DNA from 4 places in the Pseudarthrobacter cremeus genome. Region 2 is predicted to be linked to each of the others. Evidence: riboswitches for the same ligand, from Rfam matches in the RefSeq annotation. Region 2 holds a riboswitch; each other region holds the start of a gene.
What was found. Region 2 has a riboswitch for thiamine pyrophosphate ahead of thiO (glycine oxidase ThiO). Riboswitches for the same ligand answer to the same signal wherever they lie in the genome.

Region 1 (7,478 bases), on a different contig from region 2:
GCGGCAAGATTGACGAGCATTTTGAAGAGGATGCCGAGGCTGACGAGGAGACGCCGGCCAGCGAGCCCGAGCCTGTGGGCGCCGCCGTCGAAACCACCGCGAAGGGCCAAGGATGAGTGTCAACCTGACCCTGCTGATTGTCATGGGCGCGCTGTATGCCTGCGGAATCTACCTGATCCTGGAACGGAGCCTGACCCGGGTGCTGCTGGGGCTGATGCTCCTGGCCAACGCCACCAACCTGCTGATCCTGGCAACGGGCGGTTATGCCGGGCTTGCTCCGCTGTACACCAAGGACACCGCCGCCCAGGAGTACGCGGACCCGCTTCCGCAGGCCCTGATCCTCACCTCTATCGTCATCTCCTTCGCCGTGACGGCATTCATGCTCGGCATCATCTACCGCACCTGGGTCCTGGCGCGCCAGGACGAAATCGAATACGACCTCGAGGACCTTCGCGTCGCCGAGACCCCAAGCTTTGATGCCGAGGACGACGCCGAGATTCCGGCCGAGACCTCCGAGTTTCCCCTGACGATGCTTGGCGGCGACGGGAGCTCACTCTCCGACCATGGCCCGGCGGCTGACGCCCACGGAACGGCCGCGACCATAACGGCCGGTTCGCGGGAAATTCCTGCCGCCGATGCCGCAGCGGAAGAGCAGCCCGGATCACGCAACCTCAACCCTGGCCCCGAAGGAGGTGTGAAGTGAACATCGCAAGCTTTGCCCCGCTCGCCGTCGTCCTTCCCATCCTCGGGGCCGCCCTGGCCTTCCTGCTGATCCGCCATTCCCGGTCCCAGCGCGCCGTAAGCATCGGGGTGCTGTCACTGACGCTCCTGCTCGAGTGCGTGCTGCTGGCGTCGGTGTGGGACGGCGGGACGTCCGCCGTGCACATCGGTGGCTGGCTGCCGCCCTGGGGCATTGTGATGGTGGTGGACCAGTTCTCGTCCCTCATGCTGGTGGTGTCCTCCGCGGTGAGCCTGGCGGTGCTGGTGTACGCGACCGGGCAGGGAATGGCCGACGGCGACCAGGACGCGCCGGTGTCGATCTTCCACCCCACCTTCCTGATCCTGGTGGCCGGGGTCTCAAATGCGTTCCTGTCAGGGGATCTGTTCAACCTGTACGTCGGGTTCGAAATCCTGCTGACGGCAAGTTACGTCCTGATGACCCTGGGCGGGACCGGCCCGCGCATCCGCGCCGGTGTCACCTACGTGGTGGTGTCCGTGGTTTCCTCAGTGCTGTTCCTGATCTCCATCGCCATGGTCTACGGGGCCACCGGAACCGTGAACATGGCCGATCTCGCCATCAAACTCGCGGACCTGGACGAGGGGACCCGGACCTTGCTGCACGTCATGCTGCTGGTGGCGTTCGGCATCAAGGCCGCTGTGTTCCCGCTGTCCTTCTGGCTGCCTGACTCTTATCCCACCGCGCCTGCACCGGTAACCGCCGTGTTCGCGGGCCTGCTGACCAAGGTCGGCGTGTACGCGATGGTCCGCACCGAAACCCTGCTGTTTCCCGGTGACAGTCTGAACACGCCCTTGATGATCGCGGCGTTACTGACCATGGTGGTGGGAATCCTGGGTGCACTGGCCCAGAGCGACATCAAACGACTGCTGTCCTTCACCCTGGTCAGCCACATCGGCTACATGGTCTTCGGCCTGGCGATGTCATCGGTGGCCGGGCTGGGCGCCGCTGTCTTCTATGTGGCCCACCACATCACCATCCAGACCAGCCTCTTCCTGGTCACAGGGCTCATCGAACGCCGCGGCGGCAGTTCCTCCGTGGACCGGCTGGCGGGCCTGGCCAAGTTGTCGCCCGTGCTGGCCATCCTGTTCTTTGTGCCCGCCATGAACCTTGCCGGCATCCCGCCGTTCTCCGGATTCCTGGGCAAAGTGGGCCTGATCCAGGCCGGTATCGAACTGGGCACCCCGCTGGCCTACGCCCTGGTGATCGGCGGAGTGGTGACCAGCCTCCTGACGCTCCTGGCCGTGGCCCGGGTCTGGAACCGCGCGTTCTGGCGCAAGCCCTCCGACGCCGAGTACCCGGACCCCGTGCTGCTGGCCGCGCCTGAGGATTCGGACACCGGCAGCAGGGCCGGCCGCACCAACGTCACGCTGCTGCCCCGGACAATGGTTGGCCCCACCGTGGGCCTGGTGCTGCTCGGCGTTTCGCTCACCGTCTTCGCCGGCCCGCTCTTCGGTGTTGCCGACCATGCCGCCCAGGAAATGCTTGACCGCACCTCATATATCCAAGCGGTGTTGGGCGAGGACGCGCCTGTACCGCCGCTGGCACTGAAGGCCGGAGGCGGAAAATGAGCCGCCGTCGGATTTCCCTGAGGCAGGAACTTCCCCTGCTCGTGTGGCTCGTCATCGTCTGGGGCGCGCTGTGGCAGGACTTCAGCCCCGGCAACCTGCTCTTCGGTACGTTGTTGGCCGTGCTGGTGGCGCGGATGTTCTATCTGCCTCCGGTGGAACTGAGCGGCCGGTTCAACATCCTCCACGCCGTCCCGTTCGCCGTGCGGTTCATGGGAAAGGTGGTGGCCGCCAGCATCGACGTCATGTACCTGGCCGCGGTCCGCGGACCGCGGGTGATCAGCGCCGTCGTCGCCGTCCAGCTCCGCAGCCACCAGGACCTCATGGTCACTGCCACAGGGCACGTCATTTCGCTGATCCCCGGTTCCCTGGTGGTGGAAGTGGACCGTTCCACCTCCACCCTGTACCTCCATGCGCTCAACATCAGCACCCCTGAAGGTGTGGAGAAACTGCGCCAGGAAGTGCGGAGCATCGAGGCAGGCCTGATCCGCATCATGGGCACGCCGGCAGAACTCGAAACGATCCGGCAGGAGGCCGCAGCATGATGCAGACCGTCCTGGCTGTCACCGCAGTCATTCTTTCGCTGGCGGCCGCAGGAGCCATCATCAGGATTGCCCGCGGGCCATCGCTGCTGGACCGGGTGCTGGCCTCGGACGTCCTGCTGGCCATCCTGGGCGCGGCGTTGTGCGTCGACATGGCCGTCAACCGGCACCTGAACAACCTGATGCTGCTGGTGGCGCTGTCGATCGTCGGCTTCGTCGGCTCGGCCACGGTGGCGCGTTTCGTGGCCGGCCGGCGGGAGCAGCCCAATGAATCCTGAAGCCATTCCGGTGGACATCATCATCGACACCGTATCCGCCGTGTTCATGGTGGTGGGTGCCCTGATGTCCCTTGCCGCCGCCGTCGGCCTGCTCCGCTTCCCGGACCTGCTCAGCCGCATGCACGCGGCCACGAAGCCGCAGGTCCTGGGCCTTTTCCTGCTGCTGGCGTCCATCGGCCTGCAGATGCGCACCTTGTGGGTGTGGCCGGTGCTGCTGGTGGCGTGGATCTTCCAGCTCCTGACGGTGCCGGTGTCCGCGCACATGGTTGGCCGCGCCGGGTACCGCACCAAGCACCTGCACCGTGAGCTGCTCAGCTCCGATGAGCTGGAAGCCGTGGTTCAGAAGGCGGCACAGACCGCCCGGGACGAAGCGTCCGACGCCGGCCGTCCGGACTGATTAAGGGCGGCCGGCCTTCCCGCCCGTGCCGGACAGACCGGCCGTTCCGCCGGCGCGGGACAGCCCCCGGCCTTCCCGCCGGTGCCGGACAGCCTGCTAGACGATGTCCTGGGACTTGGCGAAGCGGGTGATGGCGCGCTGGGTGCCGCGGTTGGCGAGCACCTGGATGACGGTGCTGACCGAGGCCGAGATGAGCGCGAAGGTCAGGGCTGACCGCAGTGTGGTGGGAGTGTCCTCGTGCTTGCCGGTGGGCGGCTTGCGCCCCGTGGACTTCTCCCACACGGCGTTGACTACCTTGGTGCCGAGGAAGCCGGCGCCGAGGCTGACCCCGGTGCCAAGCAGCTTGATGAAAAGGTTCATTCGTGTGACTCCTAGCGGGCGAAAAACGGACTGACCTTAGCCTAACCGCATGGACGCCAGGATCTCCCGCAGCGCTTCCACCACAAGGTCGTGGTCCTCCTGCTGGGGCAGGCCCGAAACCGTCACCGTGGCCACAGCGCCGACGCCGGTGACATAGACAGGGAAGCAGCCGCCGTGGGCCGCGTACATGGACTCGTCATACCAGCCCTGGTCCTCGATCCGGCCGCCCCGCAGCCGGGCGCGCAACCCCACCTGCAGCGAGGGGATCTCATACCGTGCCGCAGTGCGCTGCTTGGCCCGCACCCAGTGCTCGTTGTCCGGCGTGGCGCCTTCCAGCGCCACGTGGAACAGGACCTGGTCCGCCCTGGAAATGTCGATGGCGATGGGCAGCTTGCGGCTCTTGCCAAGCTCCACCAGCAGCAGCCCCAGGTTCAGCGCATCATCCTTGGTGAAACGCGGAAACTGCAACTCGCTGACCTCGGCGTCGATCCGGGCTGTCAGGGCTTCGAGGGCGGCGCGGGGCTGGTCCTCGCCCGAGTCGGGATCGAAGGCTGTAACGGGGGACGATTCGGAGGTCATGGCCCACAATCTACCCCGCCGGCGGTGTAAACTGGACCACGCCCAACAGGGCAGATTTATTTACGACAGGGGAGCGCCGCCGTCGGACATCACTGGCATTGCCAGGGAACCGTAGGTGGGCGCTGAGAGTGCGGACAGCCGCAGACCCTCGAACCTGATCCGGTTAGTACCGGCGCAAGGGAGTCGAGTTCTCGAAGTGTCCGGCAGCGGCGGCAGCGCCGCTTGCCGGGTGCACTTTCCCCTCCTGTTCCTCAGGAGGACCAATGACAACTGCAGCATTCAACAAGACAACCAATACCTGGCGCGTCGTAGACATTGTGGTGGCCGCGCTTATCGCGATCGCCGGCGGCGTGATTTTCTGGGCGTGGTCACAGGGCGCCGGCATCGTTTCCGCACCGATGAACGCCGTCTACCCCCCGCTGACCGGCCTGCTGGCCGGCGGCTGGATGATCCCCGCGGTGCTGGGCATGCTCATCATCCGCAAGCCAGGCGCAGCCCTCTTCTGCGAAACCGTCGCCGCCACCGGTGAGCTCATTATGGGCTCGCAGTACGGTGCCACGGTGCTGATTTCCGGGGTTCTTCAGGGCCTGGGCGCCGAGCTGGTGTTCTTCCTGCTCGTGTACGGCAAGTTCAGGTTCGGCTCCTTCCTGCGCCAGAAGTACAACCTCATCGCGGCCTTGCTGGCCGGTGCAGGTGCCGGACTGTTCTGCGGCCTGAACGACTCCTTCCTCCCCTGGGGCTGGAACATCGCCTACGAACCCGGTGACAAGCTCGCCTACATCGTGTTCTGCACCATTTCCGGCGCAGTGATTGCCGGCGCCCTGTCCTGGATCGCAACCCGCGGCCTGGCCCGGACCGGTGTGCTGAGCTCCTTCGCGTCGCGGAAGGCAGCTTCGGAGCCTGCCTTCAGCTGATGACCGCTTCCGACGCCGGCACCGCGGAGGTCCGCCCGGCCGCGGTGTCCGCGCGCGGCTGGGGCTGGCGGCACGCCGGCCGCTCCGCCCCCGCCGTCCAGGGGCTCGACCTGGAGATCGGTCCAGGCGAGCGGGTGCTCCTGCTGGGCCCCTCCGGCGCGGGCAAATCCACGCTGCTGCACGCCCTCGCCGGGGTGCTGGGGGACGAGGGTGACGACGCCGACGAGACCGGTTCGCTGCTGATCGACGGCGTTGTTCCCCGCGGCCAGCGCGGCCGTTCCGGGTTGATGCAGCAGGACCCGGAAACGCAGGTGGTCCTTTCCCGGCTCGGTGACGACGTCGCCTTCGGCGCCGAGAACCTGGCCGTTCCGCGGGACGAGATCTGGCGGCGGGTCCACGAGGCGCTCGACGACGTCGGGCTGCGTAGTGCCGCGGGTGAAGCCGGTGCCGCCGGCACGCGGGGTTCCGCCGGGCTCCCGCTGGACCACCCGACGTCGGCCCTGTCCGGCGGGCAGAAGCAGCGGCTGGCTCTGGCGGGCATCCTCGCGATGCGGCCCGGGCTGATCCTGCTCGACGAACCGACGGCCAACCTCGACCCTGACGGCGTGTTTGAGGTCCGCGACGCCGTGGGCCGCTGCCTGGACAAAACCGGTGCAACGCTGGTGGTGGTGGAACACCGGGTGTCCGTCTGGAAAGACCTGGTGGACCGGATCGTGGTCCTGCAGCCCGGCTCGGCCAACGGTTCGGCGGTCCTGCTGGACGGCCCCCCGGACCAGGTGCTGGCAGCGGCGCGGGACATGCTGATCGCGGCAGGAGTCTGGGTGCCGGGGTATGTTCCGGCAACCCGAAGCCGCACCTCCGCCGGTTCCGGCGACCTCCTGCTGGCCGCCGAAAACCTGGCTGTCTCCCGCGGGCGTCCGCTCCGCCGTGGCTTCAGAACCATCCCCCCGGTGGCGGTCCAGGCCGGGGTGGCGGCACAGGTCCGGGAAGGCAAGGCATTGACGGTGACGGGCCCCAACGGCGCCGGAAAGTCCACTTTCGCCCTGACGCTCGCCGGACTGCTTGAACCGGTGCACGGTAAGGTGTCCGCCGCGGTCGACCTGAGCGCGGGGGCAGGAATTGATCCCTTCAAGTGGAAAGCCAACCAACTGATTTCACGCATCGGAACGGTCTTCCAGGAGCCCGAGCACCAGTTCGTCACCGGCCGGGTGCTGGACGAGCTGATGTTCGGTCCCCGCCACCTGGGCCACGGGGAGGAACGGGTGGATGACCTGCTCGAACGGCTCCGCCTGACGCACCTGGTGGACGCCAATCCGTACACGCTCTCGGGCGGCGAAAAACGGCGGCTCTCGGTGGCCACGGTCCTGGCGGCCCACCCGAAGGTGCTGGTGCTTGACGAACCGACGTTCGGCCAGGATGCCAACACCTGGGCGGAACTCGCGTCTTTCCTGTCTGAACTGCTCGATGCCGGAACCGCGGTGGTCTCGGTGACCCACGACCAGGAGTTCAGTGCGGTCCTGGGCGGCACCGGACTGCACCTTGGCCCGGCGTCGCTGGGCGAGGCGCGCCTGGAAGCCGGTGCCCCGTGAGGGCGGCACTGAACCTGGGCGGAAACCACGCCCTCCTCACCCGGGCAAACCCGCTGGCAAAATTCGCGGCCGTCTTCCTGGTCACCCTGGTGCTGGCCCTCTCCATTGACTGGGTGTCTGCCACTACGGCGCTGCTGGCAGAGTTCGCGCTTTTTCCCCTGGCCGGCCTGACGCTCGGGCTCCTGTGGCAGCGGGCCTGGCCGCTCATCCTCGCGGCGGCCCTGGGCGGCTGGAGCACCGCGATCGTGGCGGCGGACAGCGGAACTGTACTGCTCGACGTCGGGATCTGGTCCATCAGCGAAGGGTCACTGCAGCTGGGGCTTGGCTTTGTGCTCCGCGGGCTGGCGATCGCACTGCCCGCCATCCTGCTGATGAGCTGCACGGACCCCACCGATCTCGCCGATGCCCTGGCCCAGAAGGCCAGGCTGCCGCACCGTTTTGTGCTTGGCACCCTGGCCGCGATGCGGCTTGTGGGGCTGATGGCTGAGGAATGGCAGACCATCGGCATGGCGCGC
Region 2 (7,478 bases):
GTCCGCTGCTGCGCGTGTTCTTCTTTCCGGTTTCGCCCAGGTCCTCCAGGACCTCGGCATCAACCCCGGCGAGGGTGCGCTTATTGCGGGGGAGGCGCCCCTTGGTTCCCTCCGGAATGTCCAGTTCTTCGAAGAGGTGCGGCGACGAGGAGTACGTCTCCACCGGCTCAGGGACGCTCAGGCCCAGTGCCTTGTTGATCAGGCCCCAGCGGGGCATGTCGTCCCAATCGACGAAGGTCACTGCGGTACCCTTGTTGCCCGCGCGGCCGGTGCGGCCCACACGGTGCAGGTAGATCTTTTCGTCCTCGACGCACTGGTAGTTGATCACATGCGTCACGTCGTCGACGTCGATGCCGCGGGCGGCTACGTCTGTGGCAACGAGAACGTCAACCTTGTTGTTGCGGAACGCGCGAAGGGCCTGCTCGCGGGCGCCCTGGCCGAGGTCGCCGTGGATGGCTGCGGCGGCGAAGCCGCGGTCCACGAGTTCCTCTGCCACCTTGGCGGCGGTGCGCTTGGTTTTGGTAAAGATGATGGTGCGGCCACGGCCACGTGCCTGCAGGATACGGGCAACAACTTCGATCTTGTCCATGCTGTGGGCACGGTAGATGAGCTGGCGGATGTCGCGCTTGGTCAGACCCTCGTCATCGGGGTCGGCGGCGCGGATGTGGGTGGGCTGCGTCATGTAGCGGCGCGCCATGGCAATGACGGGGCCGGGCATGGTGGCGGAGAACAGCAGGGTCTGGCGGACCGCAGGGGTACCGGCGATGAGGGTCTCGACGTCGGGCAGGAAGCCCAGGTCAAGCATCTCGTCAGCTTCGTCCAGAATGACGATCTTGACGTTCTTCAGGCTCAGGTGCTTCTGCTTGTAAAGGTCGATCAGGCGGCCGGGGGTTCCCACCACAATCTCGACGCCCTTCTGCAGGGCCTCCACCTGGGGCTCATACGCACGGCCGCCGTAGATGGTGGTTATGCGGGCGTTGCGCTTGCGGGACGCGGTCTGGAGGTCGTTGGCCACCTGCACTGCCAGCTCGCGGGTGGGGACGATGACCAGGGCCTGGGGGGCGCCCGGGACGGCGAGCTTGTCAAAGCCGGCGTCGTCCGGTCCCACCACGCGCTGCAGTGCGGGGATGCCGAAGCCGAGGGTCTTGCCGGTGCCGGTCTTGGCCTGGCCGATGATGTCATGGCCTGACAGTGCCACCGGCAGGGTCATGGCCTGGATGGGGAAGGGGTGGGTGATCCCGGCGTCAGCCAGGGATTCCACGATGTCGGCGCGGACGTTGTAGTCCGCGAAGGATTTCTCCTCGATCTCGTGCGGCTTCTCGTCCGAGATGATGGTCTCTTCCGGTTCGAGGGTCTCGATGCCGGAGTCGTCAGTCAGCAGTTGGTGGGTATGCAATTCACTCACAGGGGAGTTTCCTTATTCATTTGGGCATTGGCGCTGCCTGCTCAACGGGCCGGCCGAAGCCGTTCCGGAGCACGCTCGAAGCGCGCAAGCAAATCCAGTGGAAGCCGATCGCGGGCTATCTAAATGCTGGCACTGGTGACCAACTGGTACATCTCAAGATCGCGTAGGGGCGGGCTTGTTGAATTCAAAATCAAGGAAATCAACGACCGGGCATCCATTTCTACTTCTTCAGTCTAGCCGTAAGGACCCCGAATACCGGTTTCAGCCACTTCAAACCGGGCGCGGAAGGCTATGCCAGCAGTTCGAAGTGGACCTCACGGGCGGCGATGTCCGAGGAGATCAGGCGGACCCTGACCTTGGTGCCGGATTCCATGTCACCGGCGCACCGGGCTGTCACGGCGGGTTCGGCGATCTGGATGATCCCTGAAGGCCCATTGCCGTTCTTCCCGTTTCCGTTCTTCCCGTTGCTGCTCTTTCCGTTCCCGATATCCTTCTGCGGTTTGGAACCCGAAATCACAATCGCATCAAAGTCCTGCCCGATGTGGTTGACCAGCAGGGCAGCCTCCACGGTGTCCAGGGCCATGCGCTCCATCCGCGCCGCCAGCTGATCAGATCCTGCCATGATCTCCGGCAGGGAGGGCAGTGCCTCCCGGGCCCAGTCCGGAACCGGCCGGCCGTTGCTCAGGGCCTCGCAGATCACCAGGACAAAGCGGTCGATCAGCCTGCGCAGCGGTGCAGTGGTGTGGGCATACGCGGCGCCGATGGCCGACTGGATGGCGTCGTCCGGGACAGTTCCGTCGAACGCCGTGTAGCTCGCACCACGGAACAGCATGCCGGCGGAGTGCAGGATGGCAAGCTGCCGGGGGTGGGTCGGATCGAGGCTGCGGAGGTATTCGCCGTAGCTGGTTTTCCCGTCCCACGGCTTGCCCAGGGCCTCGGTCTGGATCCTGAAATGCCGCAGCGACCTCTCGTCCGGGGCCGGCATGGTGCGCAGGATTCCCACTTTCCCGTCAAGCATCAGCTTGGCGGCCGCCATGCCGGTCATCAGCGAAATCTGGGCATTCCAGTCCTCCACCGGAAGCTGGGGCGCCGCGGCAATCCGGTAGCCGCCGTCGGGCAACTGGACGATTTCCTGTTCGGGCATGTTCAGGCTCGCACCGCCGCGCCGGCGCTCCAGCTCAACGCGCTTCAGGCCCACTTCCTTCAAGAGCTGCAGCACCGGGTTGTTTGATCCGGCATCGAGTTCGGCCTGGACGCCCTTGTAGGAGAGCTTGGCCCGGCTGGACATCCTGGCCCGCCGGACGGCCACAGAAGATACCTGTGCGGCGTCGTCCAGTTCAAACTCCCAGACAAACGCCGAGCAGAGCTGGCCGGCCAGGAGGCTCCCGGCCCCTTCGCTGATGACCTCCGGGTGCAGCGGGATACGGCCGTCAGGGGCGTAGAACGTCTGGCCCCGCCGTCGCGTTTCGGCGTCCAGGCCGCCACCGGGGCGGACGAAGGAAGGGACGTCGGCGATGGCGTACAGCACGCGGTACCCGCCGCCGTCGCGCTCGATGAACAGCGCCTGGTCCAGGTCGGTGGACGACGCCGGATCGATGGTGAGGAACTCGATGTGCGTCAGGTCGGCTTCGGGCAGTTCGTGGGAGGCGACGGCGTCCTCGGCATCCCGGACGGCCTCCTCCGGGTAGGGCCCCGGCAGTTCCAGCTCAGTCCGAAGCGCACTTAGAGCCGCCTCAAGGGCGTTGGTGTGTTCGCGGACATAGGGAGCCAAACGATGATGTGACACAAAAGTCAGATTAGCCCGGTTTCCTCAGATCGTGCACGCGTTGACCCGCCGCGCGGGGGATTGTCAGGCAACGCGGTGTCAGGCGGCACCCGCGTCCAGAGCAGCCAGGAGTGCCGCGGCCGCAGCCGCCGGGTCCGTGGCCTCTGTGATGGCACGCACCACCACAATCCTGCGCGCCCCGGCCGCCACCACCTCTTCGACGTTGCCCAGGTCGATTCCACCGATCGCGAACCAGGGAACGGTTTCCTGGTCCCCGCCGGCCGCCCGCACGGCCTCGGCTGCATACTCCACCAGCTCCAGCCCGACGGCGGCCCGGCCGGGTTTGGTGGGTGTTGCCCAGACCGGCCCGACGCAGAAATAGTCCAGGCCGCCGTCGGGCGCTGCCAGTGCCGACGACAGCCGAATGGCGCCTTCCACCTGTTCCGGGGTATGTGTCGAAAGCCCGATCACTCCGTTTCCGCCAAGCAGCGAGCGGGCGGATGCCACCGGCAGGTCCTGCTGTCCGATGTGGAAGACCGGCGCGCCGGACAGAAGGGCGATGTCCGCGCGGTCATTGACTGCCCAGAGGCGCCCGTGCCGCTCGGCCGCCGCCCGAAGCACCGCCAGCAGCTCCAGTTCCTCGGCGGCCTCGATCTCCTTGTCGCGGAGCTGGATGATGTCTACGCCGCCGGCAAATGCCGCTTCCACGAACTCGCCGAAGTCCCCCCGGTCCCGGCGTGCATCGGTGCAAAGGTACAGCCGGGCGCTGCGGGGGAGTCCGCTGCCGGAATCCGGTGTGGAGCCCGCCGTGGAAGGAACGGCGGAGGGACCTGAAGAGGGTGTGGAAGTCACGTTCATGGAAGCCAGCCTAATTCCCCTAAACTGGGCGGGTACTGCGGGAGCCCGTTGCAGCCGTCATAAAGCTGCCGGGCTGAGAGGGCGTCACAGCCGACCGCTTGACCTGATCCGGCTAATACCGGCGTAGGGAAGGAACCCCTTGATGCTTCACGCTGAGAAGACACTTCGGGCTGACGTGGCCGTGATCGGCGGCGGAGTCATCGGCCACTGCATTGCCTGGGAGGCGCGGCGCTCGGGACGTTCCGTTGCCCTGATTGACGACGCCCCGGGGCAGGGCGCCAGCTGGGCGGCTGCCGGCATGCTGGCCGCGGTGAGTGAACTCCACTACCAGGAGGAAGACCTCCTGGAGCTGATGCTCGAATCCTCAGGACTCTGGCCTGCTTTTGCAGCGGACCTTGCCCGCGCAGGAGCAGCGGATACCGGCTACCTGACGACTCCCACCCTTGCTGTCGGGGCGGACGCTGCGGACCGGCGGGCCCTGATGGACCTGCGCGCGGTGCAGCAGGCCCACGGCCTGCAGGTTGAACCGCTCACCGTCCGCGGCGCAAGGCTCAAGGAGGGCCTCTTGAGCCCCGCCATTTCCTGTGCCCTGGAAATTGCCGCTGACCACCAGGTGGATCCGCGGAAACTGGTGGTGTCCCTGCGGGAGCTGCTTGCCACCCATGGGCCCGGCGCCGTAACCGCAGTTGACGGGGCCACCGGAGGATTCGCCGTCGATGAGCGCGCCGGGTCCCTTCTCTGGGAGAACGGCCGCGTCGCAGGCGTGGGCCTGGGACATGGCCGAACAGTCCAGGCCACGGAAACCATTGTGGCCAACGGGTTGCAGGCGCCGACCCTGGGCGGCTTGCCGGCGGGACTGCACCTTCCCCTCCGGCCTGTCTACGGCGACATCCTGCGGCTGGCTGTACCCCGGCACCTCCGCCCGCTGGTCACTTCCACCGTCCGAGGGCTGGTCCGGGGCGTGCCGGTCTACATCGTTCCGCGGCAGGACGGCTCAGTGGTGATCGGGGCCACCCAGCGGGAAGATACCGTGTCCGCTTCGGAGGAGTCCCTCACAGCGGACACCGCCGTCTCAGCGGGCGGCGTCTACCAGCTGCTGCGTGACGCCCAGGTCCTGGTCCCTGCGGTCTCGGAGCTGGAACTCCTGGAATGCACGGCCAGGGCGCGGCCCGCCACCCCGGACAACGCACCGCTCCTTGGCCGCGTACCCGAGATTCCTGGGCTGATTATTGCCACCGGCTTCTTCCGCCACGGCGTGCTCCTGGCTCCGGCGGCGGCCGTCATCTGCCGTGAGCTCATGGACGGCCGGGAGGACCGGCGCTGGGCCGCCATGAGCCCATCAAGGTTTTCACGCCCGGAGACCCCCGGCCACGACGTGCCGGACGCGATCGACCACCAAAAGGAACCAGCATGATCATCACCCTCAACGGTTCGCAGCATGCCGTAGCCGACGACGCCTCAATTTCCACCCTGGTCAGCCAGATCACCGGCCGGCCGCTCGCCGCCAATGGCCAGGCGACTGACGGGAAGAAACTCGGCGTCGCCGTCGCGCACAACTCCGAAGTAGTACCCCGCAGCCAGTGGTACGTCACAGCGCTCGCCGAAGGTGACGACGTCGAACTGGTCACCGCAGTCCAAGGAGGCTGACACCATGACAGAAACCGGCACCATCCCAACACAGGGAACAGAACAGCCAGTGCATGGCGACCCCCTGATCATCGACGGCGTCGAGCTCGGCTCCCGCCTCATCATGGGCACGGGCGGAGCCCCCAGCCTGGACGGGCTGGGCGCAGCCCTGCTGGCGTCCGGGACCGAGCTGACCACCGTGGCGATGCGCCGCTATTCGCCCGCCGAATCGGGGTCGTTGTTCCAGCTCCTGGTGGACCACGGCATCCGGATCCTGCCCAACACTGCGGGCTGTTTCACCGCCCGCGACGCGGTGATGACGGCAGAACTGGCACGCGAAGCGCTGGAGACCGACTGGCTAAAGCTGGAAGTCATCGCGGACGAACAGACCCTGCTGCCGGATGCCGTCGAGCTGGTGGATGCCACTGAACAGCTCGTGAACCGTGGCTTCAAGGTGTTCGCCTATACCAACGATGACCCCGTCCTTGCACTGCGCCTGGAAAACCTGGGTGCCACCGCCGTGATGCCGCTGGGCGCCCCTATCGGCACCGGCCTGGGCATCCTTAACCCGCACAACATCGAACTGATCGTCTCGCGTGCCTCGGTTCCGGTGGTCCTTGACGCCGGCATCGGGACGGCGTCGGACGCCGCGCTGGCCATGGAACTGGGCTGCGATGCCGTGCTGCTGGCCACTGCGGTAACGCGCGCCCAGAACCCGGCCCTGATGGGCGAAGCCTTCAAACACGCCGTTATCGCCGGTAGGCTGGCGAAAGCGGCCGGCAGGATACCGCGCCGTGAGCACGCCTTGGCATCATCGGCCATGGAAGGCCGGGCAGAGTTCCTCTAGGCCGGCCCCTGGTGCCGTCCGCCGGGCCGGGCTCTGGAGTACTAGCCGAGGAGTCCGCCGTGGCCGGCAAGGAAGACATACTCACCCGTGAACGGATCGACGCTGTCCTGGCTGCACTGCCGGACTGGCGGTACCGGCTGGGCGGGCTGGTGACTGTCTACAAGGCGCCGACGTCGGCCGCCGCACTCGAGCTGATTGCCGCCGTCGGACGTTCCGCGGAAGAACAGAACCACCATCCCGACCTGGACTGGCGGTACAACCGGGTGTTTATCCGCTTGACGTCCCACGACGCCGGGGGCCAGGTCACCGAGCGGGATGCGGCTGCTGCGCAGGCAACGAGTTCCGTGGCCGAAGAGCTAGGGGCAGAGGCGCAGCCGGGGCTGTTCCGCACGGTGGAGATAGGCATCGACACCGCGGACCCCGGCGAGATCGCCGAAGTGTGGCGCGTGGCGCTGGGGTACAGGAAGGGGCCCGGCGGGGACCTCGTGGACCCGTACGGCCGTGGGCCCAGTGTGTGGTTCCAGGAAACGCCCACGCCCAACAGCAACAGGCTCCATGTGGATGTCCACTGGAGCCTCGCCGAATCCGCGCCGGTCCTGGACAAGGCGGCGGCAGCCGGAGCCTTAATGAACCGTGACCACGCACCTGATTGGGTGGTGGTCACGGATGCCCAAGGAAACCGGCTCTGCCTGTGCACCGAGGCGGGGCACCAGCCGGAGCACTGATTCCGGAGCATTGATTCCGAAGAAGTGCAGCCTGCTTTACAGCCGGTTCCAGCTACAGCTTGAGAGCCTGCGTCAGCCGCATGGTGTCCTGGCGGGTGCGCGTGCGGCCAAGGTAGATGACAGCTCCGATGGCTGCTGCGGTCCCCAGGACCATGGGCAGAATCCAGGGGATCCATGTCAGGCCGGGCAGGTAGCCAAAACCTGCGGCCATGAAAATGATCCAGCTGAACGCGCCCACGGCAACGGCAATTC
Region 3 (7,478 bases), on a different contig from region 2:
CCGTGCCCCGGTCCGCATCCACCCCCGTTTCCTTCACGTAGTCCGGGACTTTCCGCCCCGCGATCGACCCCGCAGTGTAGACGGCCCGCCGGGTCGATTTCGCATACGGCGCACTGATGCTGCTGGCACGCAGCACAGTGGCGATGGCGTCCCGGAGGTCCCGTTCCCCGATGGTGGCCGGCGGCTCGATGGCTACCAGGGCCATGATCTCCAGCAAGTGGCTCTGGATCATGTCGCGCAGGGCGCCGGCATTGTCGTAATACCTCGCACGCCCTTCCAGTGCCAGGTCCTCGTCGAAGATGATCTCCACCTTTTCAACGTGCTCACGGTTCCAGACCGGCTCCAGGAAGTTGTTGGCGAAGCGCAGGCCCAGGATGTTCAGCACGGTGGCCTTGCCCAGGAAGTGGTCCACGCGGTGGATGTGGTCCTCGGGAACCAGTGCCGCAAGCGTCCGGTTCAGCGAACCTGCCGACGCCTCGCTGGAACCGAAGGGCTTCTCCATCACCAGACGCGTCCCGGCCGGAACCTGCCCCGGCTTCAGCGTTTCACAGGCGAGCTGGCTGACATGGGGCGGGAGGGCAAAGTAGACCGCTATGGGGCCGTCCAGCGCTGCCAGCAACGAGGCCAGGGCCCCGTCCGCCGTCACATCCAGCTGATGGTATTCCGTCGCCTTCGCCAAGGCTGTCAGCGCCTTTTTCCCCGTAGCACCCGCTGTCTCCGCGGCATCGGCGAAGGCATCGTGGACCCGGGCGCGCCACTTTTCCGGGGGCCAGTCATCCGAGCCTGCGCCCACCAGCCTGAGCCCTTCGGCGCGGCCTTTGGCCACCAGCCGGGCAAGGCCGGGCAGCAGCAGCCGTCCGGTCAGATCCCCGGAGGCACCCAGGATGAGCAGGGTTTTTACACTCGTTTGGCTCGTCACCTACGACAGCATGCCATCATGCAGGCCCGTCTTGGTACCCTAGATAGTCGAGTCCCACCTGTAACTCCACTGAAAGAAGTGCGCGGCGCGTGTTCAATTCACTCTCTGACCGGTTGACAGCAACCTTCAAGAATCTCCGTGGCAAGGGCCGCCTCACCGAGGCCGATGTCGATGCCACCGTACGGGAGATCCGCCGCGCCCTCCTGGATGCCGATGTTGCCGTTCCCGTGGTGCGCGAGTTCACGGCACGCGTGCGTGAGCGCGCCCTCGGGGCCGAGGTGTCGGGGGCGCTGAACCCCAGCCAGCAGATCGTGAAGATCGTCAACGAGGAACTGGTTGAGATTCTCGGCGGCGAGACCCGTCGCATCCGGATGGCCAAGACCGGACCTACCATCATCATGCTCGCCGGCCTTCAGGGTGCCGGTAAAACCACGCTCGCGGGAAAGCTCGCCAAGTGGCTGAAGTCCCAGGGCCACAGCCCCATCCTGGTGGCATGCGACCTCCAGCGCCCCAACGCCGTCACCCAGCTGCAGGTGGTCGGCAAGCGTGCCGGCGTTCCCGTCTTTGCCCCGCACCCGGGTGCTACCTCGGAACTGGAGCACCCGGCGGGTGACCCTGTCGCCGTCGCACGCTCCGGCGTCGAGGAGGCGCGGCAGAAGCTGCACGACTTCGTGATCGTGGATACCGCCGGCCGGCTCGGTGTCGATACCGAGATGATGGAGCAGGCGCGCCAGATCCGCCGCGCCATCGTTCCCAACGAAGTGCTCTTCGTCATCGATGCCATGATCGGCCAGGACGCCGTCAACACGGCCATGGCCTTTGATGAGGGCGTCAACTTCACCGGCGTCGTCCTTTCAAAGCTCGACGGCGACGCCCGCGGCGGTGCCGCGCTCTCAGTCGCGTCGGTCACCGGGAAGCCCGTCATGTTCGCGTCCACCGGCGAAGGTGTTGACGATTTCGAACTCTTCCACCCGGACCGGATGGCTTCACGCATCCTGGACATGGGCGACGTCCTGACCCTGATCGAGCAGGCGGAGAAGAACTGGGACAAGGATGAAGCTGCCCGGATGGCGAAGAAGTTCGCCGACCAGGAAGACTTCACCCTGGACGACTTCCTCTCCCAGATGCAGCAGATCCGCAACATGGGCTCCATGAAGAAGATGCTCATGATGATGCCGGGTGCGCAGAACATCCGCCAGCAGCTGGAACAGTTTGATGAGCGCGAGATCGACCGTGTCGAAGCCATCGTCCGTTCCATGACGCCGCACGAACGGGTCGCGCCGAAGATCATCAATGGCTCCCGCCGGGCGCGCATTGCCCGCGGTTCCGGCGTCCACGTGTCCGAGGTCAACGGATTGCTGGAGCGTTTCGCGCAGGCGCAGAAGATGATGAAGAAGATGGCGCAGGGCGGCGGCATGCCCGGGATGCCGGGAATGCCCGGCATGGCCGGTCCCGGCGGTGCCCGCAAGGGGGGCAAGAACGCGCCCAAGAAGAAGGCCCGTTCCGGCAACCCGGCCAAGGCGGCCCAGGAACTCAAGGACGCAGAGGCGCGGCGGGCGGGGGCGGCCAAGGCCCTGCCCACCGGCGCAGCGTTCGGCCAGCAGGGCGGCGACTTCGACCCCTCGCAGCTGAACCTGCCCAAGGGTTTCGACAAATTCCTCGGCAAGTAGCCAGGTCTCCAAAGCCCGGCATCCTGTCCCTTTGGTGGGGGCTCAGCACGGGATTCGGTGCCGCCTCCTGATGGATGTCGGCACCGTCAAATAGGGTTGGGTCATGTTCAAGCAGAGGGTAGTGTTCGTGCACGGCGCCGGGCCTTTCGGGGCGGCCGCGTGGCCGCGCCAGCACGGAATGGCGCTGGCCTACGATGCCCTGTTCCTGCGGCGCCACGGCTTCGACCCCGTCGCCGGGCCCATGGAGTCTTCCTTCACGGAGGACACCGCCATCATCCTGCGTTCGCTGGCCGATGACGGCCGCGGAGGGGCCGGCGGCCACGTTGTCGCCCATGCCCAGGGCGCCATCGCCGCCATGATGGCGGCCGTCCAACGCCCGGACCTCGTCTTTTCCCTGACGCTGGTGGAGCCGGCCTGCCTCTCGCTGACCGCTGAACTGCCTGCCACCTCAGCCCATGTTGCCCTGATGCAGCCGCTTTTTGACGTCCGGCACCAGTTGGGCGATGAAGACTTCCAGCGTGAGTTCCTACGCAGGATGTTTGCGGCGGACCTGCAGGAGCCTTCCTCCGTGGAGGAAAAACGGTCCGCCCGCCGGCTCCGGCTGCAGGTACCTGCCTGGGAAGCTCCATTGCACATAGTTCCAGGGGTCCCCACCATGGTGCTGACAGGCGGCTGGGAACCGCTCTACGAGGAAATCGCCGGCTACCTCCGGGAAACCGGTGCCGTGCACCGCGTCGCCGCGGGCGGGCACCGGCCCCAGGATTCGGCGGAAGGGGACCGCGCCATCCGGTCCTTTATCGCCGATGTCAGCAGGTCAGCGTCAGTTCAGGCGTCCTGAGGCGGCCTCACCGTCGGTTGCCGGTACCTGCAGTTCCGGCAGATAGACCTTGCCGCCGGAGGCCATGAACTCCGCACTCTTTTCCCGCATGCCGCTGTAGGCCGCCGCGATCGCTTCCTGGGAATCGGCTGAACCGTATTCGTCCCGGATGTCCTGGCTGATCCGCATCGAACAGAACTTCGGCCCGCACATGGAGCAGAAATGCGCGGTTTTTGCGGCCTCTGCGGGCAGGGTTTCGTCGTGGAACGCCTCCGCCGTGACCGGGTCCAGGGAGAGTGCGAACTGGTCGCGCCAACGGAATTCGAACCGGGCTTTGGACAGGGCATCGTCCCGTTCATGGGCGCCGGGGTGGCCCTTGGCAAGATCCGCGGCGTGCGCGGCGATCTTGTAGGTGATCACGCCGGTCTTGACATCGTCCTTGTTGGGCAGGCCCAGGTGTTCCTTCGGCGTGACATAGCAGAGCATGGCCGTGCCGTAGCGGGCGATCTCGGTGGCGCCGATGGCGGAGGTGATGTGGTCATAGCCCGGGGCGATATCGGTGACCAGGGGGCCGAGGGTGTAGAACGGGGCGCCCTTGCAGAGTTTCTGCTGCCGCTCCACGTTCTCCCGCACCAGGTGGAAGGGCACGTGCCCGGGACCTTCCACCATGACCTGGACATCGAACTCCCAGGCCCGCTGGGTGAGCTCGGCCAGGGTATCCAGCTCGGCGAACTGCGCGGCATCGTTGGCGTCCGCCGTCGCTCCCGGACGCAGGCCGTCGCCCAACGAGAATGCGACGTCGTACTTGGCAAAGATTTCGCAGAGTTCGTCGAAGTGGGTGTACAGGAAGTTCTCCTGATGGTGCGCCAGGCACCAGCCGGCCATGATGGAGCCGCCGCGGGACACGATGCCGGTGACGCGGTTGGCCGTCAGGGGAACATAGCGCAGCAGCACGCCGGCATGGATGGTCATATAGTCCACGCCCTGTTCGCATTGCTCTATCACCGTGTCCCGGAAGATTTCCCAGGTCAGTGCGTTGGCTTCGCCGTTGACCTTCTCCAGGGCCTGGTAGATGGGCACGGTACCGATCGGCACGGGTGCGTTGCGGATGATCCACTCGCGGGTTGTGTGGATGTCCTCGCCGGTGGAGAGATCCATCACCGTGTCCGCGCCCCACCGGGTGGCCCACTGCAGCTTGTCCACCTCGGTGGCGATGGAACTGGTGACCGCTGAGTTGCCGATGTTCGCATTGATTTTCACCAGGAAAGCTTTGCCAATGATCATCGGCTCGGATTCCGGGTGATTGATATTGCTGGGGATGATGGCACGTCCGGCTGCCACCTCGCTCCGGACAAGCTCCGCGTCGCAGTTCTCCCGCAGTGCAACAAACCTCATCTCCGGAGTGATGATGCCCGCCCTGGCATAGTGCATCTGGGTCACCGTCCTGCCTTCGACGGCGCGGCGGGGAACCGGCCGCGTGCCTTTCCACTCCGAGGACGCGGCCCCCCGGCGGACGGCCGAGCGGCCGTCGTCGAGCAGGTTCCGCTTGCGGCCTGAATAGGGCTCCGTGTCATGCCGCCCCTCAATCCAGGAGGATCTGAAGGGCTCCAGGCCGACGACGGGATCACTGCCGGGGCCCGCCGTGCGGTACACCTGCAAAGGGGTGTTGGCTTCGCCGTTGGGCGAGGGGTCCAAGGCAATCTCGGTGACGGGGACCCGGATGCCATTGTCCGGATCCTCAAGGTACGCCAAGGAATGGGATTTCAGTGACGCGGTGTTGTTGATTGCCCCGGCGTGGACAGGGCTGTGCTGTGTTTCGGTGGTGCTCAAGGGATACTCACTTCCTTCGCCGGCATTACCCGGACAGGTTCAACGGTCGCAGGCAGCGTCAGCCTGATCTCAGCCCATGCAGGGCCCCCGTGTGGTCGTAGACGAAGCTACCACAGCCAGCTAGGCCCTGGAGACCGGCGGCAGGTCCCAGTCATCGTCTGCTACGCGTAGGATGGCCAGCGACACCATGAGGCATGCGAACGTCGTCAGTCCCCAGCCAAGGGTGACATCCAGCCAGCGGTTCGGGATGACTACCGCGGCGATGAAATGAAATGGCTGCGACACGATGAGGGCGATGGCCACCCACCAGCGGACCAGTCCTGATCGGCCAAGGGCGATCCCCGCGAGGATCATGCCGGCGATGTGCCCGACCAGCCAGCCGAAACCTGTCACCGCCGCTATGGGCGCCCCGAGCAGGACGTCCGTGACCCCCACGATCTGCTCGGTTCCGATACCGACTGCAGCCATGGCATGGATCGATGCTTCCGAGTTTCCTGCGGCGTTCCAGTTGGCAAATGCCAGGAAGCTCAAGGCCGCTCCCAGGGTTGCCAGTACGGGGGAATGGCGCCTCGCGACAAATCCCAAGGCCAGGACCCCGGCGAGCATCGCAGGATAGGTCGCCAGCCCCAGCCAGGCGATGCCGGCCGAGGTTTCCGGATGCGCGATGGTGCTTTCGATGATCTGGCGGCCGTCCATATCCGTCCAGAAGGGCATCACTGCCCGTCCCACGGTGATGCCCAGGGGGCCAAGGGGAATGAGCACGGCTATCAGGAGACGCCAGAAGCGGCGCAGATCGCGGGCCTTCCTTCCAGTTGTTTTGCTCTCAATTCGGGCTGCTGCAGTGGACATATTCCTGCCTTTCGTTGTTCCGGGACACCCGATCGGCATCCCGGCTTCATCCCAGAGTGAACGTCGTCCGGCATGTGCGGATCGCGGCTGGCGCGGGACTTTTCCTCCGTGCCACCACTGATGCCCGTGGTCATGGGACGGGCATACACTGAGCCTGTGTTGTGGCCCCGGCTCGCTTCGTTTGCCATTGCGGCAGTCACCGTCGCAGCCTTGGTCGCGGGACTCGCCGGACTGTCCCGCATCACGGACCCGCAACAGCTGACGGCAATCCTCATCCGCATGAGCGCTGGCGTGCCTGCGCTGCTGCTTGGGCTCCTGGTGGCGGGCCGACGCCCGGCAAACCCTGTGTCTGCATTCCTTTGCCTGGCCGGCGCCAGCGCCATTGCCGTCGGAAGCATGGACGCGTACCTCGCGGCGGCGGCCCGGAGCGGCAGCACTTTGCCGGTCAGTGGCCACCTCGTGGCGCTGACGGAGGGGGCGTGGATGATGTTCTTTTTGCCCTGGGCGTGGATCCTGCTGGTGTTCCCGGACGGCAGGCTTCAGGACCGGTTCGACAGGGTGCTGGCGTGGGTTCTACCGGCTATAGTTGTGGCGTTTAATGTGCTGGCGGCGTACGCTCCGGACCCTCCGGAGCGGGCATATCCGCTAACGGAGCCCGCTTTTCCGCAGTCCGAAGCCGCCGGAATGGCTGCCGCTGCCCTGCTTCCCCTTTTCCTGGCTGCACTCATTGCCAGCGCCATCTCCCCGCTGCGCCGGTACAGAAAAGCGAACGATCCCGAACGCGAGCAGTTGCGTTTTCTGACCCTTGCTTCAGCAGCGGTGCCGGCAACCCTCCTCCTCGGCTGGTTCGGCTATCTCCTGCTGGGTAACGAAGCAATCGTCATCACCGGGATTGCCTTCCTCTACGCAGCGCTGCCCGCCGCCATCGCAGCGCCAATCCTGCGGCGCACCCTTTATGACGCCAACCGCGCCCTGATCCGGTCCACGAGCCACGTCTTCATGGCGGTTGCCGTGGCGGCCGTGGTCCTCGCGGCGGCTTCCCTTGCGGGGAACAGCGAAGGGAACGCCAGGACCCTGGTCGTGGCGGTGGCCACCGCCGGCGCAGTGCTGCTGCTTCTGCCCGTGCGTGGCGTCGTCGAACGCAGGCTCGGCCAATGGCTTTTTCCCGCAAGGGAGCGTGCTCTTGAAGCCATCAACGGACTCCTCCAGAGGATCCACGACGGTACCTCGCAACCTGAAGACCTTGAGTCTGTGCTGCGCCGCGCCGTCCGGGATCCCGGCCTGCGCATTGGATACAGGCTGCCAGGTGAAGCTTTGTATCTCGACGCAGAGGGGATGGCCCTGCAATCTTCAGCCGGACACGCGCGGATTGAACTGGGCGGCGAGGCTATTG
Region 4 (7,478 bases), on a different contig from region 2:
GCACCGGACCTGGTGGGCCGCCTGGAAAAGTGGACCACGGATCAGGACATCTTCGCTGCCTGGCGGATCGACGAGCAGATCCACAAGGCGCTCGAACGCAAGGTCTTCCTGCCTTCCGGCGGCTCCCTGGTGATCGACCGTACCGAAGCCATGACGGTGGTGGACGTCAACACCGGAAAGTTCACCGGCAGCGGCGGCAACCTCGAGGAAACCGTCACCAAGAACAACCTTGAAGCAGCCGAAGAAGTGGTCCGGCAGCTCCGGCTCCGCGACATCGGCGGCATTATTGTCATCGACTTCATCGACATGGTGCTCGAGTCCAACCGCGACCTTGTCCTGCGCCGCATGGTGGAATGCCTGGGCCGCGACCGCACCAAGCACCAGGTCGCCGAAGTAACGTCGCTGGGCCTGGTGCAGATGACCCGCAAGCGGATGGGCACCGGGCTCCTCGAGGTCTTCGGGGAGCAGTGCGAGACCTGCGCCGGCCGCGGCATCGTCACCCACGACGATCCTGTGGAACACCGCCGGGCCAACACTGTCGCTGCCGAGCACCACGTGCAGCGTGCAGACAGCCACCGGGTGGACGGGCCGCGCACCGATCAGCGTCCTGACCAGCGCATGGACAACCAGCGCGGAGACAGCCAGCCCGGCGGACGCACTGACCGCAAGCGCCGCCGCGGCCGTGGAGGCCAGCCACTGGAGGTGGCGCCGGCAGCCCCGGTACAGATCCACACCGTCCACCCCGACCCCAGCGACGCGGAGCGCCACGCCAAGGCAGAGGCCACAAGGGCTGCACTGGCAAACATTGCCGCTGCTGCCCACGCTGCGCACCTGCACGAAGAAGAGGTTGCGCAGGCAATAAGCGCGGCAGGTCAGGCTGCTGCTGTGGAACCGGCAAAAGCACCAACGCAGGCATCTTCACAGGCATCAGCCCCGTCCCCGGCCGCGGCAGAACGCTCTGAGACTGACGCCACGGGCCGCCCGGCCACTGTGCTTACGTTCGGCGGAGAGCAGGTCGTGCTGCCGTTCGTGGAGCACCACGCCGATCACCCGCAGTCGCCTGCACTGACCCTGGACCGTCTTGCCGAGGCTTTCGCCAACCTGGGTGCGCCGGTTCCCGCTGAAGCAACGCCAACGGCCCAGCCGGCCGAAACCACTTCGGCAGCGGACACGGCCGCACCAGGCCAGGCTGCCGGGCGCCCCGAGGCCGGGAACCAGGCACGCCGGCTGCCGGCCGCGGAGGAGAAGGACTACTCGGACCACACCGCGGACCAGTCCCGCACCCGACGCCCGCGGCGTAACCGCAGTGCCAGCCGTGCCCAGGGCGCAGCCAATGCCACGTCGGTGGAGCACCACGAGGCTGTTCCAACAGCTTCCACCGGGCACTCCCACGCCGCCAAAGCGCCGGAGCACACCCAGGCCCCTGCGGCCCCCAAGGCCGCGGCCGAGGCTCCCATCATCCTCGGCGTAGGGGTTCCGGCCTCGGAGCTTTAACCCCGCCGGAACTCTGACGAGTCCACCGGGTTGCCCGGCCAGTCCTGAATTGCACAGGGCCGGCCGGGCATCGCGCTTTAACCGCTTCATGCGGTTCACGGGATGCGGCGGCGTGGCCCATGACGTCATGGAAGGCCGGAGCCTGTGCGAAACGCTAGGCTGGACCACTGACACGGGGTGCCGCGCAGAGTGCCGGCTGAGATCCAGACCCGTTGAACCTGTCCGGTTAGCACCGGCGAAGGGATGTCTCCTTGGCTCCTGCATTTGTCCTTCCCCAGGCCGCACCACGCCAGCCCGCAACGGTGCTCGAACGGCGCGGTATTCCACGCGTTCTCTCGATCGCGGGCTCCGACCCGTCAGGTGGCGCCGGAATACAGGCCGATCTCAAAAGCATTGCTGCCCTCGGCGGCTACGGCATGGCGGCCATCACCGCCCTGACCGCCCAGAACACCAGGGGCGTCCGGGCCGTGCATGTTCCGCCCGCTTCCTTCCTCGCCCAGCAGCTGGATGCCATCAGCGAGGACATCACCATCGACGCCGTCAAGATCGGCATGCTCGGTGACGCTGAGGTGATTAAGGTGGTGCGCGACTGGCTCGAAAAAGTCCGTCCCGCCGTCGTCGTTCTTGATCCGGTGATGGTGGCAACCAGCGGGGACCGGCTCCTGGAGGAGTCCGCGGAAGGGGCCCTCAGGGAACTGCTTCACCTGGCGGACCTGATCACCCCCAACCTGGTGGAACTCGCCCTCCTCCTCGGCGAGCCGCAGGCGCCTGGCTGGCCGGAGGCACTGCAGCAAGGACTCCGGCTGTCTGCCGCTACCGGCGCCACCATCCTGGTCAAGGGCGGCCACCTCGACGGCGGTGACTGCCCCGATGCCCTGGTCAACTCCTCGGGACTGCTCTCCAAAGAAGTGGTGGAGCTGGCGGGGGAGCGGGTACGTACCCGCAACAGCCACGGCACCGGCTGCTCGCTGTCTTCCGCAATGGCGGCTGCGCAGGCCCGGCTGGGGGACTGGGAAGCCGCTCTTCGCCAGGTGAAGCCGTGGCTGGCCGGAGCGCTGCAGGCCTCCGGCCAGCTGGAGGTGGGTGGTGGCAACGGCCCGATCCACCACTTCCATCACACGCAGCCGGCCCCGGCAGAGGGGGAATTCGCTGAGCTGCTCCGGCAGGCGGCTGCGCCGGAGCTGGAAGCGATCTACAGGCTGGAGTTCATCCGGGACCTGGGAACCGGCGCACTGTCCGAGGGGCAGTTCGCGTATTACCTCGCCCAGGATGCCATTTACCTCAACGGCTACTCGCGGGTGCTGGCCCGGGCCAGCGCGCTGGCGCCTACGGAAGCCGCCCAGCTTTTCTGGGCACGCTCCGCGCAGCAGTGCCTGGAGGTTGAATCCGAGCTGCACAGGACCTGGCTCAGTTCCCGCCCGGCGGGGGCGGGCCTGGGGCCGGTCACGAAGTCGTATGTGGACCACCTGCTGGCCGCATCCGTGTCCGGAAGTTACGGAGCGCTGGTGGCGGCCGTCCTGCCCTGCTTCTGGCTCTACGCGGAGGTGGGCAGGACGCTGCACGCGGAGTTCGTCGCCGCAGGCGCACCGGCGGCGCATCCCTACGCCGATTGGCTGCGGACCTACGCTGACGAGGGTTTCGCCCAGGCCACCCGTGAGGCCATCGCCCTGGCCGACGACGCCGGGCGCAGGGCTTCCGGGGACGAGCGGGCAGCCATGATTGCCGCGTTCAGCCAGTCCTGCCGCTTCGAAGTGGAATTCTTCGACGCGCCGCGCCTGCACTCCTGAGCGTAAACGGCCGCTTCAGCCGGTACGATAGTCGGGCACGGTTTCCTGGTTGTGGGTGTTGGATCTGCTTGTGGGTCCTATCACAGACAACCGGCCGTAACCAGCCTCATTTGCGGCCGAAGGCAAAATTAGCGTATTCTAGATCTTCGGTGCTTACGCCAACACTTGGGTTACGACCCCACGGCGTTGAGGCACAGCGAGAGCCCAGCCAATTATGGACCCAGGTTCCGCACGCAAATCTAGTAATAAACGTCGAGAGAAGTGAGTTCCCAAGTGGTGTACGCGATTGTCCGCGCAGGCGGCCGGCAAGAGAAGGTCTCCGTTGGAGACTTCGTTACCCTCAACCGCGTCGCCGGTGGAGCTGGCAGCACCATTGAGCTGCCCGTCCTGCTCCTGGTTGACGGTGAGAAGGTCACTGCCGCAGCTGCGGACCTGGCCAAGGTAACTGTCACGGCTGAGATCCTCAATGACCTCCGCGGTCCGAAGATCGTCATCCAGAAGTTCAAGAACAAGACCGGTTACAAGAAGCGCCAGGGTCACCGTCAGGAACTGACCAAGGTCAAGATCACTGGTATCAAGTAACCTTCGTTACTGTTCAGGTTTTCAGCAGATTCCCCAGAATTTAGAGGCAGGCATTTCAAATGGCACATAAAAAAGGCGCGAGCTCCACTCGCAACGGTCGTGACTCCAACGCCCAGTACCTCGGCGTCAAGCGCTTCGGCGGCCAGGTAGTTTCCGCAGGCGAGATCATCGTCCGCCAGCGCGGCACCCACTTCCACCCGGGTGCCGGCGTAGGCCGCGGCGGCGACGACACCCTGTTCGCACTGACCCCGGGAGCTGTCGAATTCGGCACCCGCCGCGGTCGCCGCGTAGTCAACATCGTTGCTGCTGCAGCTGCAGAGTAACAAATAGTTCTGAAGCGGTGGAGCGGACCTGTTGGTCCGCTCCACTGTTCTTTTAACCGCATTACAATCGTCTTGGTGCCTGCGGGCGTCCAGGAAACAGCACTGAGGAGATCCACGTGGCGAGCTTTGTAGACCGGGTAGTACTGCACGTATCCGGCGGTACCGGCGGCCACGGCTGTGTCTCCGTCCACCGGGAGAAGTTCAAGCCTCTCGGCGGACCCGACGGCGGCAACGGCGGCGACGGCGGCGATGTCATCCTGCGCGTCGATCACCAGACCACCACGCTGCTTGACTACCACCACGCCCCGCACCGCCATGCCACCAACGGCGGCCCCGGAATGGGCGATTGGCGTGGCGGAAAAAGCGGCGAAACCCTGATCCTCCCGGTCCCCGACGGCACCGTGGTCAAGTCCAAGGACGGAACCGTCCTGGCTGACCTGGTCGGCGAAGGCGCCGAATACATTGCCGCGGCCGGCGGACAGGGCGGCCTCGGCAATGCCTCGCTGTCCTCCCAGAAACGCCGTGCCCCGGGCTTCGCACTCCTCGGCATCGAAGGTGATTCCAGCGACATCGTGCTGGAGCTGAAGTCCATCGCGGACATCGCCCTGGTGGGCTTCCCCTCTGCCGGGAAGTCCAGCCTGATCGCGGCCATGTCAGCCGCGCGGCCCAAGATCGCCGACTACCCCTTCACCACCCTCATCCCCAACCTCGGCGTGGTCCAGGCCGGCGATATCCGCTTCACCATCGCTGACGTCCCTGGCCTGATCGAAGGCGCCAGCGAAGGCAAGGGCCTGGGCCACCACTTCCTGCGCCACGTGGAACGCTGCGCTGCACTGGTGCACGTGCTGGACTGCGGCACGCTCGAAGCCGACCGCGATCCGCTCTCCGACCTGGCCATCATCGAGGCCGAACTGGAAAAGTACGCGGTGGACATGAGCTACGCCGGGACCGACGGCGAAGTTGTCCCGCTGAACCACCGCCCGCGCCTCGTGGCCCTGAACAAGGTTGACCTCCCGGACGGCAAGGACATGGCCGAGTTCGTTCGCCCGGAACTGGAATCCCGCGGCTACCGTGTCTTTGAAATCTCAGCCACCAGCCACGAAGGCCTCCGTCAGCTTGGCTTTGCCATGGCGGAAATCGTCCAGGCTGCCCGCGACACCCTTGCCGCGGCACCGCCGAAGGTCCAGCCGCCCGTGCTGCGCCCGCGCGCTGTGAACGAGGCCGGCTTCAAGATCCGCCGCGAGGAAAAGAACCTGGAGCCGCTGTTCCGCGTCCTCGGCGACAAGCCCGTGCGCTGGGTCAAGCAGACCGACTTCACCAATGAGGAAGCCATCGGCTATCTCGCAGACCGCCTGGCCAAGCTCGGCGTGGAAAATGAACTCTTCAAGCAGGGTGCCAAGCCGGGCGACACCGTGGTGATCGGTGAGGACGACGGCGTCGTCTTCGACTGGGAGCCCACCATGATGGCAGGAGCCGAGCTGCTTGCCGCTCCGCGTGGCACCGACGTCCGCTTTGCAGACATCGGCGACCGCCCCACCCGCGGCCAGAAGCGGGACGAGCAGCAGGAACGCAAGGATGCCAAGGCAGCCGCCCGCGCCGAGCTCGAGGCCGAACGCAAAGCCGGGATCTGGACCGAGTCGGTCAGCAGCCGCAGGGTCGCCAAGCCGCTCAAGGAGAGTGGACTGGGCGCAGACGATGACCAGTAGCACTGCAGCCGCGGTTCCGCAGCAGCGGACCGCGGACCGCACCGTGCTCTCCGGTGCCCGCAGGATTGTGGTCAAGGTGGGTTCGTCCTCTCTGACCAGCATCAAGGGCGGCATCTCCGAGGAGTCCCTCACCGCACTGGCGGACGCGCTGGCCGCCAAGCGGAACTCCGGCACGGAGATCATCCTGGTCTCCTCCGGGGCCATCGCGGCGGGCCTGGCACCCCTTGGCCTGGCCAAACGGCCGCGTGATCTTGCCACCCAGCAGGCCGCGGCCAGCGTGGGCCAGGGCCTGCTGATGGCCCGGTACACCCAGGCCTTCGGTGCCCACGGCGTGACCGTCAGCCAGGTGCTGCTCACCGCGGATGACCTGATGCGCCGCAGCCAGCACACCAATGCCTTCCGCGCCCTTGACCGGCTCCTGAACCTCGGCGTGGTGCCGGTGGTCAACGAAAACGACACTGTGGCCACCCACGAAATCCGCTTCGGGGACAACGACCGCCTCGCTGCCCTGGTGGCCCACCTGGTCCGCGCTGACGCGCTGGTGCTGCTCTCCGACGTCGACTCCCTGTACGACGGCCCGCCGTCGCACGGTGCCAAGCGGATTCCGCTCGTGGAAGGCCCGCATGATCTGGACGGGGTGTCCATCGGCAAGGCAGGCAAGGCCGGCGTGGGGACCGGGGGCATGATGACCAAAGTCGAGGCGGCAACCATTGCGGCCGGCTCCGGAATCCACGCCCTGGTCACCTCCACCGCCAACGCTGCGGCCGCATTGGCCGGGGACGACGTCGGGACCTGGTTCACCGTCAACGGCGCCCGCAAGCCGGTCCGGATGCTGTGGCTGGAACACCTGGCCACGGTGCACGGCCGGCTGATTCTCGACGACGGCGCCGTCAAGGCTGTCCGCGACCGCCACACCTCGCTGTTGCCGGCAGGCATTTCCGCCGTCGATGGGGATTTTGAGGCGGGCGACGCCGTTGAGATGGTCAGCGCCGACGGCACCGTCATTGCCCGCGGCCTCGTTAACTACTCCGCAGCGGAACTGCCCCAGATGCTGGGAAGGTCCACCAGGGAACTTGGCAAGTCGCTGGGCCGCGGCTATGACCGTGAAGTTGTTCACGTTGATGACCTGGTGCTGGTCTGAGCACGCACCTCGCCTAAACTTGAACCATGACTGAGGCGCTGACCCACACCACTGCTGCGACTTCCGGGGACAATGCGGCCGTTCCCGCTTCCCCGGATGCATCTGTTTCAGCTGCCGTCCCGCTGTCTACGGCGGACGTCGAAGCTGCTGTCCACGCCATAGCCGACCGCTCAAGGCATGCAGCACGCCGGATGGCGCGGGCCAACCGGGCGTGGAAGGACCGCGGCCTGCGTGCCATCGGAGCTGCCCTCCAGGAGCGCAAAGGCCTTATCCTCGCCGCGAATGCCAAGGACGTGGCTGCCGGCAAGGCAAACGGTACCTCCGCAGCAATGCTGGACCGCCTGACGTTGACTGAAGCGCGCATCACCGGACTCGTGGACGCGCTGGATATTCTTGCCAACCTCCCGGACCCCGTGGGCAACGTGGTCCGCGGCCAGACCCTGCC

Region 1: linked by a shared signal. The riboswitch ahead of ACS5PJ_RS04020 (ECF transporter S component) and the one ahead of thiO (glycine oxidase ThiO) in region 2 are both predicted to bind thiamine pyrophosphate.
Region 3: linked by a shared signal. The riboswitch ahead of thiC (phosphomethylpyrimidine synthase ThiC) and the one ahead of thiO (glycine oxidase ThiO) in region 2 are both predicted to bind thiamine pyrophosphate.
Region 4: linked by a shared signal. The riboswitch ahead of thiD (bifunctional hydroxymethylpyrimidine kinase/phosphomethylpyrimidine kinase) and the one ahead of thiO (glycine oxidase ThiO) in region 2 are both predicted to bind thiamine pyrophosphate.

Annotation. Positions count from the first base shown of each region.
Region 1 is NZ_JBPZHC010000002.1:66,057-73,534, forward strand. Features, by position in the region: gene ACS5PJ_RS03980 (Na+/H+ antiporter subunit A) at 1-116, shown strand, start outside; gene ACS5PJ_RS03985 (Na(+)/H(+) antiporter subunit C) at 113-703, shown strand; gene ACS5PJ_RS03990 (Na+/H+ antiporter subunit D) at 700-2,307, shown strand; gene ACS5PJ_RS03995 (Na+/H+ antiporter subunit E) at 2,304-2,849, shown strand; gene ACS5PJ_RS04000 (MrpF/PhaF family protein) at 2,846-3,124, shown strand; gene mnhG (monovalent cation/H(+) antiporter subunit G) at 3,114-3,521, shown strand; gene ACS5PJ_RS04010 (DUF4235 domain-containing protein) at 3,618-3,881, opposite strand; gene ACS5PJ_RS04015 (heme-degrading domain-containing protein) at 3,918-4,460, opposite strand; TPP riboswitch at 4,518-4,659, shown strand; gene ACS5PJ_RS04020 (ECF transporter S component) at 4,724-5,374, shown strand; gene ACS5PJ_RS04025 (ABC transporter ATP-binding protein) at 5,374-6,963, shown strand; gene ACS5PJ_RS04030 (energy-coupling factor transporter transmembrane component T family protein) at 6,960-7,478, shown strand, end outside.
Region 2 is NZ_JBPZHC010000004.1:123,633-131,110, reverse strand. Features, by position in the region: gene ACS5PJ_RS09120 (DEAD/DEAH box helicase) at 1-1,405, opposite strand, end outside; gene ACS5PJ_RS09115 (RNB domain-containing ribonuclease) at 1,695-3,191, opposite strand; gene thiE (thiamine phosphate synthase) at 3,270-4,028, opposite strand; TPP riboswitch at 4,056-4,176, shown strand; gene thiO (glycine oxidase ThiO) at 4,171-5,442, shown strand; gene thiS (sulfur carrier protein ThiS) at 5,439-5,675, shown strand; gene ACS5PJ_RS09095 (thiazole synthase) at 5,680-6,501, shown strand; gene ACS5PJ_RS09090 (4a-hydroxytetrahydrobiopterin dehydratase) at 6,561-7,226, shown strand; gene ACS5PJ_RS09085 (hypothetical protein) at 7,279-7,478, opposite strand, start outside.
Region 3 is NZ_JBPZHC010000001.1:682,944-690,421, reverse strand. Features, by position in the region: gene ACS5PJ_RS03090 (glucose-6-phosphate dehydrogenase) at 1-919, opposite strand, end outside; gene ffh (signal recognition particle protein) at 1,009-2,589, shown strand; gene ACS5PJ_RS03080 (alpha/beta fold hydrolase) at 2,693-3,427, shown strand; gene thiC (phosphomethylpyrimidine synthase ThiC) at 3,410-5,236, opposite strand; TPP riboswitch at 5,231-5,337, opposite strand; gene ACS5PJ_RS03070 (hypothetical protein) at 5,357-6,085, opposite strand; gene ACS5PJ_RS03065 (sensor histidine kinase) at 6,242-7,478, shown strand, end outside.
Region 4 is NZ_JBPZHC010000001.1:583,437-590,914, reverse strand. Features, by position in the region: gene ACS5PJ_RS02600 (Rne/Rng family ribonuclease) at 1-1,494, shown strand, start outside; TPP riboswitch at 1,658-1,755, shown strand; gene thiD (bifunctional hydroxymethylpyrimidine kinase/phosphomethylpyrimidine kinase) at 1,797-3,281, shown strand; gene rplU (50S ribosomal protein L21) at 3,555-3,863, shown strand; gene rpmA (50S ribosomal protein L27) at 3,923-4,186, shown strand; gene obgE (GTPase ObgE) at 4,303-5,892, shown strand; gene proB (glutamate 5-kinase) at 5,882-7,033, shown strand; gene ACS5PJ_RS02570 (glutamate-5-semialdehyde dehydrogenase) at 7,060-7,478, shown strand, end outside.